One region of the Bacillus bruguierae genome, then DNA from elsewhere that is predicted to be linked to it. Evidence: predicted binding sites of a transcription regulator. Region 1 holds the regulator's gene; the other holds the start of a gene.

Region 1 (7,668 bases):
CAAAAGGTCTTGCAAAAGGTCTTGGTGTGAAACGTGTTGTAAATAGCCCGACATTTAATATTATTAAAGAATATAAAGGACGATTACCGCTGTATCATATGGATGTATACCGCCTAGCGGAGAGCGAAGAAGATTTAGGGTTTGATGAATATTTTTATGGTGAAGGTGTAACAGTGGTGGAATGGGCACATTTAATAGAGGCTTTTTTACCACCTTCACTTTTAAAAATTAGTTTATTCCACACGGGGGATAGTACAAGAAAAATTGTATTAGAGCCGAGCGGAGAACGTTATATTAGATTATGTGAGGAGCTATTACAAAATGAAAGTACTAGCAATTGATACTTCTAACTATGTAATGGGAGTTTCTCTTATTGATGGAAATACTGTTGTGGGAGAAGTCATTACAAATTTAACTAAAAACCATTCTGTGCGTCTGATGCCAGCAGTAGAGAAACTTTTACAAGAATGTAATGTGGAGCCAAAAGAATTAAATAAAATCGTTGTCGCAGCTGGTCCGGGCTCTTATACAGGTGTTCGTATTGGTGTAACAGTAGCGAAAACATTAGCTTGGTCATTACAAATTCCAATTGTTGGTGTATCAAGTTTAGAAGTGCTGGCAGCAAACGGAATGAATTTCCAAGGATACATTTGTCCGTTATTTGATGGTCGTCGTCAGCAAATTTATACAGGATTGTATACATATAGAGAACAAGAGTTGCAATCTGTGGAAGAGGATCGTATTATTCTCATTGCCGATTGGTTACAAATGTTAAAAAGGATGGGAGAATCTGTTTTATTTATCGGGAATGATGTAGAACAGCATAAAGATACAATTGTAGAACATTTAGGAGATCAAGCTGTATTTGCTCCAATGACGAAACATAATCCACGTCCAAGTGAATTAGCTTTCTTAGGTTTACAGAAAGAAGAACAACCTGTGCATACATTCGTTCCGAGTTACCTTCGTTTGGCAGAAGCAGAGGCAAAATGGTTAGAAAGTCAAAAGAAATAGGGGTCTTATGAATGAATATTACATTCAGAAATATGAAGGAAGAGGATATTTCACAAATTGTTGCGATTGAAGAAGCTTCATTTGCGATTCCTTGGACTGCCGAAGCATTTGAACGAGAATTAAAAATGAATGAGTATGCACACTACGTTGTAATGGAAACAGAGGAAGGAATTCTAGGTTATTGCGGGCTTTGGATTATTCTTGATGAATCACATATTACGAACATTGCGGTATTACCACAATACCGCGGTCAAAGGCTTGGAGAAGCGTTATTACAAGAAGTAATGAACAAAGCAAGAGCTCTTGGGGGAAATACGATGACGCTTGAAGTCCGTGTTTCAAATGAAGTTGCGAAAAAGTTATATCGAAAATTTGGTTTTCAAAATGGCGGAATCCGTAAAAGATACTATACAGACAATTATGAAGATGGTCTTGTAATGTGGGTGAACTTATGATGAAAAAAGATACAATTATATTGGGTATTGAAACTAGCTGTGATGAAACAGCTGTAGCAGTTGTAAAAAATGGACGAGAAATTTTGGCGAACATTGTAGCTTCACAAATTGAAAGCCATAAACGTTTTGGCGGGGTTGTTCCAGAAATTGCATCTCGTCACCACGTAGAACAAATGACGGTTGTGTTAGAAGAAGCATTAAAAGAAGCGCAAATTACGTTTGAGGATATTGATGCAATTGCGGTTACGGAAGGACCAGGTCTTGTTGGGGCGTTGTTAATCGGTGTGAATGCAGCAAAAGCAGTAGCTTTTGCACATAATATCCCTCTAGTTGGGGTGCACCATATTGCGGGACACATTTATGCGAATCGCTTAGTACAAGAACTGCAGTTTCCATTATTGTCTCTCGTTGTATCTGGTGGACATACAGAGCTTGTTTATATGAAAGAGCATGGTTCATTTGAAGTAATTGGTGAAACAAGAGACGATGCTGCAGGAGAAGCATACGATAAGGTGGCACGTACATTATCATTGCCGTATCCAGGTGGGCCGCACATTGATCGTCTTGCTCATGAAGGAGAGCCGACAATCGATTTACCTCGTGCATGGCTTGAACCAGATTCTTATGATTTTAGTTTTAGTGGTTTAAAATCCGCGGTTATTAACACTGTGCATAACGCAAAGCAGCGCGGAGAAGAACTTACCCCTGAAGATTTAGCTGCAAGTTTCCAGGCAAGTGTAATTGATGTCTTAGTAACAAAAACAATAAGAGCAACAGAAGAGTATGGTGTAAAGCAAGTGCTTCTTGCTGGCGGAGTAGCGGCAAATAAAGGATTACGGGCTCGTTTAGAGGAAGAGTTTGAAAAGAAAGAAGATGTTGAACTTATCATTCCACCGTTATCTTTATGTACAGATAATGCTGCTATGATTGCTGCAGCCGGTACGATTGCATATGAGCAAGGAAAGAGAGCGACGTTAGCGTTAAATGCAAACCCTGGTTTAGATATTGAATCATAATAATGGTAAGTTTCACGTTTTTGCATGTAAGAGGACGTAAACATAAACTATTAGTTGTGGATAGAGAAATTCTTTTTGATAAAAGATGTAATTTTATACACAGAATTAACCACAACCTGTGGATAAAACCTATATTATCTGTTGATAATATAGGTTTTTTTGTGAGTATAAATTGTGGGTAAATATTATTATTCTTGTGGATAATGTGGAAAACTTATATTTATCTTGAAAATATAAAGATCAATATGTGAATAATACTGTGGATAAAGTGAAATTTCCATCATTGAGGGTCTTACCGCCACGAATAGCGGGATAAATAAAAAGGTCAGTGTAACCACTAACCTTTTCACAGTTGTAATTCTTCCCATTCTTCCATACATGTTTCTAATTGTTCTTGAAGTGTTTGTTTTTCTGTTGTAATATCACTGGCTTTTTCGTAATCAGCATATACTTCTGGAAGACAAAGTTGTTCTTCTAATGCCATGATTTGTTCTTCAATTGTCGCGATATTTTCTTCTAGTTCTTCAACTCTACGCATACGTTGGCGTTCTTGCTTTTTACGTTCTTTTTCTTCAATATAATTTAATTTTTCTTGTGCCACTTGTTTTTGTACAGGTTTATTTGTTTCTTGTTCTTCGAGTTCTGCCCGTTCTAGCATTTCATTTTTCTTTTCTACATAATAATCATAATCACCTAGGTATTCCGCTGCTCCGCCCTGGGACAACTCAATCACTTTTGTGGCAATGCGGTTAATGAAATAGCGGTCATGGGAAACAAATAAAATAGTTCCTGGAAAATCAATGAGCGCATTTTCTAAAATTTCTTTGCTACTTAAATCCAGATGGTTGGTCGGCTCATCTAAAATAAGTACGTTTGATTTTTTCATCATAAGTTTTGCAAGAGCTAAACGTGCTTTTTGTCCACCGCTTAAAGAAGAAACAGGCTTTAGAACATCGTCACCAGAAAATAAAAAGTTTCCAAGTACTGTGCGAATTTCTTTTTCTGGTTGCATCGGGTAATCATCCCAAAGCTCGTCTAATACACGTTTTGATGATGTTAAGTTTGCTTGTTCTTGGTCATAATATCCGATAGAAACGTTGGAACCAAACGAAATATTACCGTTTAAAGGACGAAGTTTATCCACAAGAGATTTTAATAAAGTAGATTTTCCAATTCCGTTTGGGCCAACAAGTGCAACACTATCGCCTCTTGTTAATTGGAAATGAATGTTTTGAATAATTGGCTCGTTATTATAACCAATGGTAACATCTTTTACTTGTAATACATCATTACCGCTTTGTTTATCGATATCAAAGTGGAAAGAAGCAGATTTTGTATCACCGATTGGTTTTTCCATAAGTTCCATACGATCTAATTGTTTTCGGCGGCTTTGCGCCCGTTTTGTTGTGGAAGCACGAGTAATATTTTTTTGGATAAAGTCTTGTAATTTTGTTACTTCTTCTTGCTGTTTCTCGTAACGTTTTATTTCTTGTTCATATAGCGCCGCTTTAAGTTCTAAGTATTTACTGTAGTTTCCTGTGTACTTTCGACTTTGTTTATTAGAAATTTCATATACTTGCGTTACAAGTCTATCTAGAAAGTATCGATCGTGTGAAACGATTAAAATAGCACCAGGATAACCTTGTAAATATTGCTCCAGCCACGTTAATGTATCGATATCTAAATGGTTGGTTGGCTCATCTAAAATAAGTAAATCTGGTTTTGTTAATAATAACTTACCAAGAGCTAAACGAGTTTTTTGTCCGCCGCTTAATGTGGAGATTGTCGCTTCGTGTGTTTCTGAAGGAAAACCAAGTCCACCTAAAACAGAGCGAATATCAGCTTCGTATTGATAGCCGCCTTCATTTTTATAATCTAATTGTAGGCGATCATACTCTGCTAATAGTTTTTCGTAAATAGTTTCATTTGTGAAATTTTCTTCTTTTCCCATTTCTTGTTCTAACCTGCGGAGTTCTTTCTCCATGCGCTGTAAGTGGAGGAATACTGTTAGCATTTCATCCCAAATCGTTAACGATGTTTCAAGACCAGTATGCTGTGCTAAGTAACCGATAGATACATCTTTCGGTTTTATAATTTCTCCGCCGTCATGGGATAATTCTCCTGCAATAATCTTTAATAATGTAGACTTTCCAGCGCCGTTACGCCCGACAAGTGCAATGCGATCACGCGTCTGTACTTCTAACTTAATGTTTGAAAGAATGACTTCAGCCGCATACAGCTTGGAAAGGTTATTCACTTGTAGTAAAATCAATGTTTTCACCTCAAATAATTTCTTAACTTTGCCATGATTATATTTCTCAATCATACTAAAAATAGTGTATAGTTGAACATAAATAGAGAAATTCTCTCTCTATTATACAAGGAAAAGTTTCAATGCTAAACTTCTGTATATGTTTCAATCACTTGAACAGATAGGAAGAGAGGAGGGGGTTGCATGGAGCAGCCTAAAATTCCGCAGGCGACTGCCAAAAGATTGCCTCTATACTATCGATTTATCCAAAACTTATCGTTATCTGGTAAGCAACGCGTATCATCTGCAGAATTAAGTGAAGCGGTGAAAGTAGATTCAGCGACGATTCGACGAGATTTTTCATACTTTGGGGCATTAGGGAAAAAGGGATATGGTTATAATGTGAATTATTTATTGTCGTTTTTCCGCGAAACACTTGATCAAGATGATGTAACACGCGTAGCATTAATTGGGGTAGGTAACTTAGGTACGGCTTTCTTACATTACAATTTTACAAAAAATAATAATACAAAAATTGAGATGGCATTTGACGTTGATGAAGAGAAAGTTGGGAAAGAAATCGGAGGGATTCCAGTATATCATCTGGATGAATTAGAAGAGAGATTATCAGATGATATAAAAGTGGCAATATTAACAGTGCCTGCTTCTGTTGCACAATCTGTAGCAGATCGCTTATCGCATACGAGCATACAAGGTGTTTTAAACTTTACACCTGCTAGATTAAACATATTAGAACATATTCGAATTCATCATATTGATTTAGCAGTAGAATTACAAACGCTCGTGTACTTTTTGAAAAATTATCCACAATAAAAACGCAGGAATTTCCTGCGTTTTTATTATTTCTTCTTACTATCTTTTTTCGGTTTAGAAAAAAGAAGGCGAAGTGCAAAATTAAAATCAATCGTTGCCATTACGGCAAGCAATAGTGTGTAAAAGTTCCAAATTGTATCTTGAACACTTGTAATTGCTAAGTATGTAAAAATACACCCTAGAAGAAAATACAAAGTTGCCATAACAAATGGTGAATTTCGCATGTTTAAAATCCTCCGATGAATCCTTGCAATTTTTCAGCTTTTTCTAGATATGGACGAAGTACAAATGTAATTAACATAACGTTTGTATTCATCATAACATGAGCCATAATTGGGACAATAATTCGTTTTGTTTGTACGTATAAAAATGAAAAAACAAGCCCCATGGAAATATACACTAATAAATGTGTAGGGTCAAAATGAATGAGAGCAAATATAAGCGAGCTCACGATCGCTGCGATAAAGAAGTTATATCGTTTATATAGTGTTCCAAATAGAATTTTTCTAAATACAATTTCCTCAAGAATGGGAGCGAATATAGATGAAACAATCATAAATAATGGAGCAGCTTTTATAATTTCGATAATGTTTTGTGTATTTTCTGATTCAGCTTTAATTTTAAAAACTTGTGTTTCAATTGTGCCGGCAATTACTTGGGCGAATAAAGCAAGAAAAACTCCTAAAATAATCCATCCTATCGTAGCAAGAATATTTGTTTTTCCACGCTCCCATTTTTCTGATTGTGTATCATTGCGTAGTAACATAAGGATAATGATAAGAGCAATAAAGAAGCTAATCAGTCCCCAGTGTGCAGTTGCCAGTTGAACTTTTTGTTCAAAGGTCCGATGTCCATTATTGTATACTCCGCTTTTTAGAAGGATCCATCCTCCAATTATCCCTGATAGTTGCATCAAAATATATGTAACAATAACCCACCAATATTGTCTCTTCAATTTCGTAACTCCTTTTTGAATTTTTTGTAAAGAAAAAGGAAAATGCCCTATCCATAGAGAAAACAAATTATGGCATCTTTCTTATTGTAACATAGGAGAAGATGAAAAAACGACGGAATCTAAAAATGGATTTTTTGCAGTTTTCCCTTATGTAATTATTAAGTAAATCATAAAAGTTTTTAAACAAGTTGGGGAGGGGGTGGAATAGTTTTCCGAAAAATTACGATTTTTTCACTTGCAAAAGAAAATGAGATTCTTTATTATAATAAGTGTGTTAGCACTCAAGGTATTAGAGTGCTAATAAACATAAAATTTACATAATAAATTGAGGAGGTTGTTGTTCATGCTAAAGCCATTAGGTGATCGCGTTATAATTGAACTTGTTCAAGCAGAAGAAAAAACAGCAAGTGGTATCGTACTACCAGACACTGCAAAAGAAAAACCACAAGAAGGTAAAGTAGTGGCAGTTGGTACTGGTCGTGTGCTTGAAAATGGTGAGCGTGTTGCTTTAGATGTAGCTACAGGAGATCGTATCATCTTCTCAAAATATGCAGGTACTGAAGTGAAATACGAAGGTACAGAATACTTAATTTTACGTGAAAGCGACATTTTAGCAATTATCGGTTAATTATATAAATCTTTAAAAATTCAAGGGGGTCAAATATTATGGCAAAAGATATTAAATTTAGTGAAGAAGCACGTCGTTCGATGCTTCGCGGTGTCGACACTCTTGCAAACGCAGTAAAAGTTACGCTTGGACCAAAAGGTCGCAACGTTGTACTTGAGAAAAAATTCGGTTCTCCGCTTATTACAAATGACGGCGTAACAATTGCAAAAGAAATCGAATTAGAAGATGCATTTGAAAATATGGGTGCAAAACTAGTTGCAGAAGTTGCTAGCAAAACAAATGATGTAGCTGGTGATGGAACGACAACTGCAACTGTATTAGCGCAAGCAATGATTCGTGAAGGTTTAAAGAACGTAACAGCTGGTGCGAACCCAATGGGTCTTCGTAAAGGTATTGAAAAAGCTGTTACAGCAGCGATTAAAGAATTAAAAGAGATTTCTAAACCAATCGAAGGTAAATCTTCTATCGCACAAGTAGCTGCTATTTCTGCTGATGATGAAGAAGTAGGCCAATTA
Region 2 (7,668 bases), on a different contig from region 1:
ATTTGCATAAGGATGGTCTTTTTTGACTGAAAATCATAGTGTAAAGTGAATGAGCCCATGCAAGATAAACGCTTTACTGTTCATAAGAGCTGTAACTTCTGATGGAAGTTTTACTTTATAAGTTGTGGAAGAACATCTGTTAGTTCTTGTTTGATTCGTTTTGCAAATGCTGGATGTTTACCTGAAGTAGATATACTTACAATATACTCATTATTTCGAATAACGGCAGGTGTGTGAAAAGATGATTGTGTGCCATCGCTTACGATATTAACCCACTGAAAGTCATGCGCTGCTTGTTTGACCATCATATTTACATCATGATGATTTGTTGCGGCATAAATGAGATGAGCATCTTTTATATCTTCATCTGTAAATGTTTTTTGTTTCCATGTAATATAGGAGAGTTTCCTCATTTCCTCACAAATATCTGGACTCACTACAGTAACAATAGCTCCTGTATCTTGTAATCCACACGCTTTTCGGTAGGCAATTTTGCCGCCTCCGATAATGACAACACGCTTGCCTTGCAGATTACATACAAGGGGATATAAGTTACACATGTACATATGCCTCCATTCGTTCTAATAATGCGGACTTCATGTAGGGATCAAATTGAAGGCAGTTGCATGTTGTAACGTTCGTGTATGTGTGTGCATGGCGCTCAATTTTCCGAAGTAATAATCCGGTAAAGAGAAGGTATGGCATGACGTATACATGTTGAGCTGATGAGGCTAAACCGTCGAGTCTTTCAGTAAAAGAAGGTGTTCCCTTTGTTAAAAAAGAGCAGGAAACGGGCATGCAAAGTTTTTGTTCAATTGCTGATCCGATTTGCTGTAATTCATATATAGGCTGAGGATCACTACTGCCTCGGCCTACGATTAGGATTTCACTATCTTGTATAGGTATGGCTTCACGTATTCTTTTGATTACAAGTTCAATCATGAGCGGGTGTGTACTAAAGGGTGGTACAATTGAAAATGTAATATGTGGATAGCGCTTTTTCATTTGCTCAATTTCGAAAGGGACGTCACGTTTATAATGAGCTGCTGCAAATAATAAAACTGGGACAAGTAAAATCTCAGTTGCTCCGTCTAGAATTGCTTCTGTAATCGCATCTTGGACAGTTGGTATTGTAAGTTCAAGAAAGCCGATTTTTTGGATATTTTCACTCCGCTCCTTTATAACGGACTGGACAAAGTGGATGAATTGCTCATTGCCTGCTTGTAATCGACTGCCGTGCCCGATATAAACAATCCCTTTCATTGTGCTGCCACTTCTTTCTCATTAAAAATAGCTTGTAACTCATAATCGATGTTCTGGAATCCGATTTTATTTGCGTACTGTAAAGTTAGTTCATCTGTATACGAGAACGGTAAATTGAAAATATGCATGAAACCAAGGCGTTTAACCTCTGCTATAAATGTATCAATTGCGGCGCGCCCTTCAAATACAATGCCATCCCATGTGAATTCAGAGAGCATACGTGTATGAATTTCGTCAAAACGATGATCTATTTTATATTCATGTGTCATTATATAAGAGCCAGGGCCGATTTTTTCTTGAATGACAGCAATTCGGTTAATATTTCGTCCTAGATACACAGTTGGTTTTGTAGAAAACCTTGCTTGTTCACTGAAGAGTCCATATTGCATAAGTGCTTCCTTGGCAGCATGATTCATATGCTGGAGAACTCCTTGTAAGGAACGGATATCTTTCCGATGCTGTGCGCATGATTGTAACAAGATTGCTACGCTTTCGGCTGAACAGAAAACGAGACGCTTGGCATCAAATATTTCACGGAGTTGTTCCTGTGTTAAAGTGTAATCTTGTTTTTGGAAAGTTGGAATTTGATATGTTTCTGCTCCAGCTTCTTGTAATTTTTTCTCTGCTTTACTTGTTTTATTTGATGAAGAGGCAAGTAAAACTTTTTTTCCGTGTAATGGTTTACGTTCTTTCCAAGCGATTTGTTTTCGTAAGGATACGACATCCCCAACAATTGTCATGGAAGGATTTGAAATGTGTTCCTTGTTGACGATATCAACAATTGTGGACAGTGTACCTGTAACGACTCGCTGTCTTCCGGTTGTACCCCATTCGATGACTGCTACTGGTGTATCTTTTTTCTTTCCGGTTTGCAGTAAGTTTTCGCAAATGGTTGGTAAGTTTTTAATGCCCATGTAAAAGGCAACAGTATCACTATTTAAGAGTGAGTTGTAGTTGACATGATCCTGAATCGGTCCCTTTGTATGACCAGTTAATAATGTCACGCTATTACTGTAGTCGCGATGGGTGAGAGGGATGCCGGCATACGCGCTAGCGGCGATGCTAGATGTAATACCTGGTACAATCTCATATGGAATGTTTTCTGCTGCTAAAGCAGCTGCTTCTTCGCCAACTCGGCCAAAGATAGAGGGATCTCCGCCTTTTAATCGGACAACAGTCTTACCTTCTTTGGCAGATTGAAGTAAATGAGCGTTAATCATTTCTTGGCGCATAATATGATTTGTTGGCATTTTTCCGCAATAGACAAGTTCGCATGTTGACTTTGTATAGCGAAGTAAATTTTGATTCAATAAGCGGTCATATAAAACAATATCTGCTTTTTGTAAGCACTCTATTGCTTTTTTTGTAATAAGCCCTTCATCACCAGGTCCTGCACCAACTAAATATACGTATCCGTTCATCTCTACACCTCATCTGTTTTTACTGGAAAGGAAGCCGAGAAGAGGCTCCCTTATATAAGTTACATGTATATATAAATATCGCCATCAATAATTTGTACTTCATATGTTTGAATACAGCCGTCATCAGGTTTTTGTACTTCACCTGTTAGTAATGAAATTTTCCAATCGTGCAACGGACAAAAGACAAATTCGCCAGAAACAATCCCTTCTGCTAATGGGCCATTTTTATGAGGACACCGATTTTCTACAGCGCGGATGTCGCCGTTTGCAAGGCGAAATAAGGCAATAGACATGTCCTTTATGTGTACTTCCTTACCGATTTGTACAGGAAGATCTGCGGCAGGCATAATTTTTATTTTTTCTTTCGTTTGTAACATATGAATCGCTCCTTATTTTACAATCTCTACTTCATACATCGTTTTTAGTGATTGTGTTTCTAGTGCTTGTCCCCAAGCTTCTTCATAGGTATTTCGTGCTGTTTGGAAGCGTTCATTTAATTTAGCGATCATACTTTCATCATGCAGCACTTCTTTTATTTGATGTAAACCTATTCGTTCTACCCAAGGAGCTGTGCGTTCGCCGTAAATACCAGTTTCACGATAGTATTGTACGTACGCTGTGGCGATGCGAATTACATCTTCTTCCGAAGGGACAATCATTACAAAATCAGCTTCACGTACTTCTGTACCGCCGTTACCTCCGATATAAAGCTGGAAGCCATTTTCAACACAAACGACGCCAAAGTCTTTCGTTAATGCTTCTGCGCAGTTGCGCGGACAACCTGTTACACCCATTTTCATTTTATGTGGTGTATCTACCATTTCTAATGACTGCTCAAGCAACATGCCAAGTCCTAATGAATCTTTTGTACCGAAGCGGCAGAAGCGGGATCCGACGCATGATTTTACATTGCGAAGAGACTTCGAATAGGCGTAGCCAGAATTCATATCAAGATCAGCCCACACTTTTGGTAAATCTTCTTTTTTAACACCATATAAACCGATGCGACTTGCACCTGTTATTTTTACGAGCGGGACGTCGTATTTCTTCGCAACTTCTGCGATTTTCATTAAATCATCTGCTGTTGTAACGCCGCCGTACATACGTGGAATAACAGAAAATGTTCCATCATGTTGAATATTGCCATTCATTCTTTCGTTAACGAAGCGAGATGCTTTATCATCGGCGTATTCTTCTGGACAAATCATACGTAAATAGTAATTTAATGCAGGACGGCATTTTGAACAACCTTCTTCGTGCGAGAAGTTAAGGACGTTTCGTACTTCTTTCGGTGACTTTAAGCCTTTTTCGTGAATTGCTGCTACAACTTCATCGCGAGATAATGTTGTGCACCCGCACATACCTGTAATTTGGACAGAAGCATCAAAGTTATCTCCAAGTGTATGAGATAAAATTTGTTCAACAACTGGGCGACATTTACCGCAGGATCCTGCTGCTTTTGTACACCCTTTTACTTCTTCAAATGTCGTTAAGTGTTGTTCTAAAATAGCGTGAACAATCGTTCCTTTTGTGACGCCATTACATCCGCAAACAGTTTCATCAGCACTCATACTTGCAACGTCAAGTCCGTTATCTTCACCAGCTTTATGAAGAAGAGAAGCAGGTGTGTATTCTTGTATATCTTCTTCCTTTTTTAACATGCTGAAGAGGCGTGTGCCATCAGTTGTATCACCATATAAAACAACACCAACAACTTTATTGTCCCGGATGAGTACCTTTTTATAGGAACGCGTACATTCGTCGAAAATGGAGATTGCTTTTGTGACATCATCTTCATAAATTTGACCAGCGGAGAATAAATCGCATCCTGCAACTTTCAGTTGTGTACCGACGATGCTGCCAGTATATCCATCTGTTTGTGTACTTGTAATGTGTTTTGCTAATATAGCACCTTGTTCATAAAGTGGTGCAACAAGTCCATATGCAATCCCGTCATGTTCTGCGCATTCTCCAACTGCATATATTGCTTCATCATTTGTTTGCATATAGTCATTGACTACAACACCACGGTTTACAATTAAACCAGCATCTTTTGCTAATTGTGTATTCGGACGTATTCCAACAGCCATCACAATTAAATCGCATGTTACAATATCGCCATCTGCAAATTGAATGCCCTCAACGTGGTTTGTACCAAGAATTTTTACTGTTTTCTTTTCCATAAGGAACTTCATACCTTGTGATTCTAAATCTTCACGTAGTAGTGAAGATGCCTTAGCATCGAGTTGTTGTTCCATTAAGTGCGGCATTAAATGAACAACATGCACGTCCATTCCTAAGTCAATAAGCCCTCGTGCGGCTTCTAAACCAAGTAATCCGCCGCCAATAACAACAGCTTTTTTATATTGCTTAGCGGTATCCATCATAAATTGTGTATCTTCAATTGTGCGAAAACCTGTTACACCAGGAAGATTTGCACCCTCTACAGGTAAAATAAAAGCACTGGATCCTGTTGCGATAATGAGTTTGTCGTACATAACAAGACGATTCTTTTCTGTAACAATGACTTGTTCTTTCCGATCGATTTGCATTACTTTTTCATTTGTATACAACGTAATATCATTTTCTTCGTACCAACTGTATTCGTTCATAATGATATCTTGTATATTTGTTTTTCCTTGTAGGACGTGGGAGAGCATAATGCGATTGTAGTTTGGATGTGGTTCGTCTCCAAAAATGGTAATGTCGTATAAGGTATCGTTTTGTTTTAAAATTTCTTCGATGCAGCGTATTCCAGCCATACCATTCCCGATCATGACTAAACGTGTTTTCATATTCATTTCCCTTCTTTTTTGTGAAATGTTTAACAAACTTTTATGCTTGTATTATAAAAGTTTTGGGAAATAAGGAGATGTGATATTTATCACAATTTTGGGGGATTCATAAATTGTTCAAATTTGTACAGTATTTGATCTTCATAGTCTTCTCTGCTTTAAGAGGATGCTTTGATTAATAGAAGCAAGATTTTGAAGAAATATAAATCCATTTTGATTTTTCAACATCTTTGTCTAGCTCTGCCTCCTAAGCCCTCATGTCTAAGAACCTTCCACACGAGAAGGTTCTTAGACATGAGGGCTTAAACAGTCGGCTCCGCTTTTCTTTATAAGTTGCGGTTATGTAAAACAAAAAGTGACCTGCACTCGTTTTCTCTCTTTGTTTTACCGTCGTACGTAGCAGGAAAAGACCCTGGCCGCTTCTATGCATGACCAGATACTCTCTTCTCTAAAAAGAAAGGGGGGTGTGTCCGTTTTTAAAATTGTATGTAACATACAATTTTGTATAGGTCTTTTTTAAAAGATAAGTTGTCATTGCTTGTTCTAAAGTGGGGACCAGGCTCGTATACATATAGTACAAACTTAGATTTTTTAGGAGGAAAGCGTATGCCTAAATCGACTTTCAAATGGCTTGTTTGTGCTACATTAAGTACAGTTTTATTAGCAGGGTGTGGCTTGTTTAGTAAGGAAAAAGGGACAGAGCAAATTGATCCGCCTAAGAAAGTAACATATACGGATGGTGAGAAGAAAGAAACTGCGAAACAAGGGCAAACGAAAAAATTAGATTTATATCTTGTAGATAAAAATGGTTATGTTGTGCCGCAAACGGTACAGTTACCTGCTCCGAAAGATAACGCGGTGATTAAGCAGTCATTACAATATTTAGTGAAAGACGGACCGGTAACAAATGTATTGCCAAATGGATTTCAAGCTGTGCTCCCAGCAGGCACAGAAATGACAGTTGATGTGAAAAAAGACGGGACTGCAGTTGTTGATTTTTCAAAAGAACTAAAAAGCTATAAAAAAGAAGAAGAACGCCGCATTGTAGAAGCAGTTACTTGGACATTAACGCAGTTTAAAGAAGTAAAGAATGTGAAGTTCAGCATGAATGGGCAAGATTTAGCGAAAATGCCTGTTGCTGGTACGCCGATTGGTAATGGGTTAAGCCGAGCAAACGGCATTAACTTTGATGATGAGCAAGTTGCTGATCTTGCAAATACAAAACCAATTACGCTCTATTTCTTGGCGCAAAGTAATAAGCAAACTTATTACGTGCCAGTAACACGCCGCGTTGCAGAAGGGAAGGAAAACGAAGTAGCAACAATTGTAAAAGAACTTGTGAAAGGACCGTCACATAAGTCGGCATTAACATATGATTTTAATCCGGGTGTGAAGTTAATCAATGAACCAAAACTTGAAAAAGGGACATTGACATTGAACTTTAATGAAAATATTTATGCGAATAAAGATAAAAGTAGGATTTCTAACTATGTACTACAGTCGCTTGTATTATCTGTAACAGAAAAACAAGGTGTGGAAAATGTGTCCATTCAAGTGGATGGAAAGGCGAATCTTGTTACAGAAAAAGGCGATAAATTAATAAAACCGGTTGCTCGTCCACAAAACGTGAATACAGGTGGTTTTTAAACAGAAATAATTTGATATACTTAATGTAGGAAGAGAAGGGGAATACATCTAATTCTCCTTCTTTTATTGTGATACATAACATAAATTTTTAATGGGCTATACTAACAAGTAGTAGTTACAAGGGGGTTATTTTTTATGCGAGTAGATGGTAGACAAGCATCAGAGCTGCGCCGTATACATATTCATACGAATTATTTAAAACATCCAGAAGGATCGGTATTAATTGAAGTTGGTGATACAAAGGTTATTTGTACAGCAACAATTGAAGATCGAGTTCCTCCGTTTATGAGAGGTGAAGGAAAAGGGTGGGTTACAGCAGAGTATTCCATGATTCCTCGTGCAACAGAACAGCGTACCATTCGTGAATCAAGTAAGGGGAAAGTAACGGGACGTACAATGGAAATTCAACGTTTAATTGGACGAGCATTGCGTGCTGTTGTTGATTTAGAAGCACTTGGTGAAAAAACAATTTGGATTGACTGTGATGTAATTCAAGCTGACGGCGGAACGCGAACAGCTTCTATTACTGGTGCGTATGTAGC

The links. Region 1 encodes Rex, which represses fermentation and respiration genes when NADH is low (regulators of the CRP and FNR family bind a similar motif). Its sites were predicted from a motif close to TTGTGAAATATTTCACAA; they were not measured.
Region 2: a site for Rex is predicted at 5,498-5,515, ahead of nirB (nitrite reductase large subunit NirB). Genes of this name have one in related genera too.

What each region holds. Positions count from the first base shown of each region.
Region 1 covers NZ_JBAWSX010000032.1:6,067-13,734, reverse strand. The annotation lists gene tsaE (tRNA (adenosine(37)-N6)-threonylcarbamoyltransferase complex ATPase subunit type 1 TsaE) at 1-341, shown strand, start outside; gene tsaB (tRNA (adenosine(37)-N6)-threonylcarbamoyltransferase complex dimerization subunit type 1 TsaB) at 322-1,014, shown strand; gene rimI (ribosomal protein S18-alanine N-acetyltransferase) at 1,026-1,469, shown strand; gene tsaD (tRNA (adenosine(37)-N6)-threonylcarbamoyltransferase complex transferase subunit TsaD) at 1,469-2,485, shown strand; gene WAZ07_RS25860 (ABC transporter ATP-binding protein) at 2,832-4,757, opposite strand; gene WAZ07_RS25855 (redox-sensing transcriptional repressor Rex) at 4,941-5,570, shown strand; gene WAZ07_RS25850 (YdiK family protein) at 5,597-5,794, opposite strand; gene WAZ07_RS25845 (CPBP family intramembrane glutamic endopeptidase) at 5,797-6,525, opposite strand; gene groES (co-chaperone GroES) at 6,869-7,153, shown strand; gene groL (chaperonin GroEL) at 7,192-7,668, shown strand, end outside.
Region 2 covers NZ_JBAWSX010000001.1:368,843-376,510, forward strand. The annotation lists gene WAZ07_RS01810 (precorrin-2 dehydrogenase) at 111-560, opposite strand; gene WAZ07_RS01815 (sirohydrochlorin chelatase) at 553-1,263, opposite strand; gene WAZ07_RS01820 (uroporphyrin-III C-methyltransferase) at 1,260-2,684, opposite strand; gene nirD (nitrite reductase small subunit NirD) at 2,744-3,061, opposite strand; gene nirB (nitrite reductase large subunit NirB) at 3,074-5,479, opposite strand; gene WAZ07_RS01835 (GerMN domain-containing protein) at 6,086-7,126, shown strand; gene rph (ribonuclease PH) at 7,262-7,668, shown strand, end outside.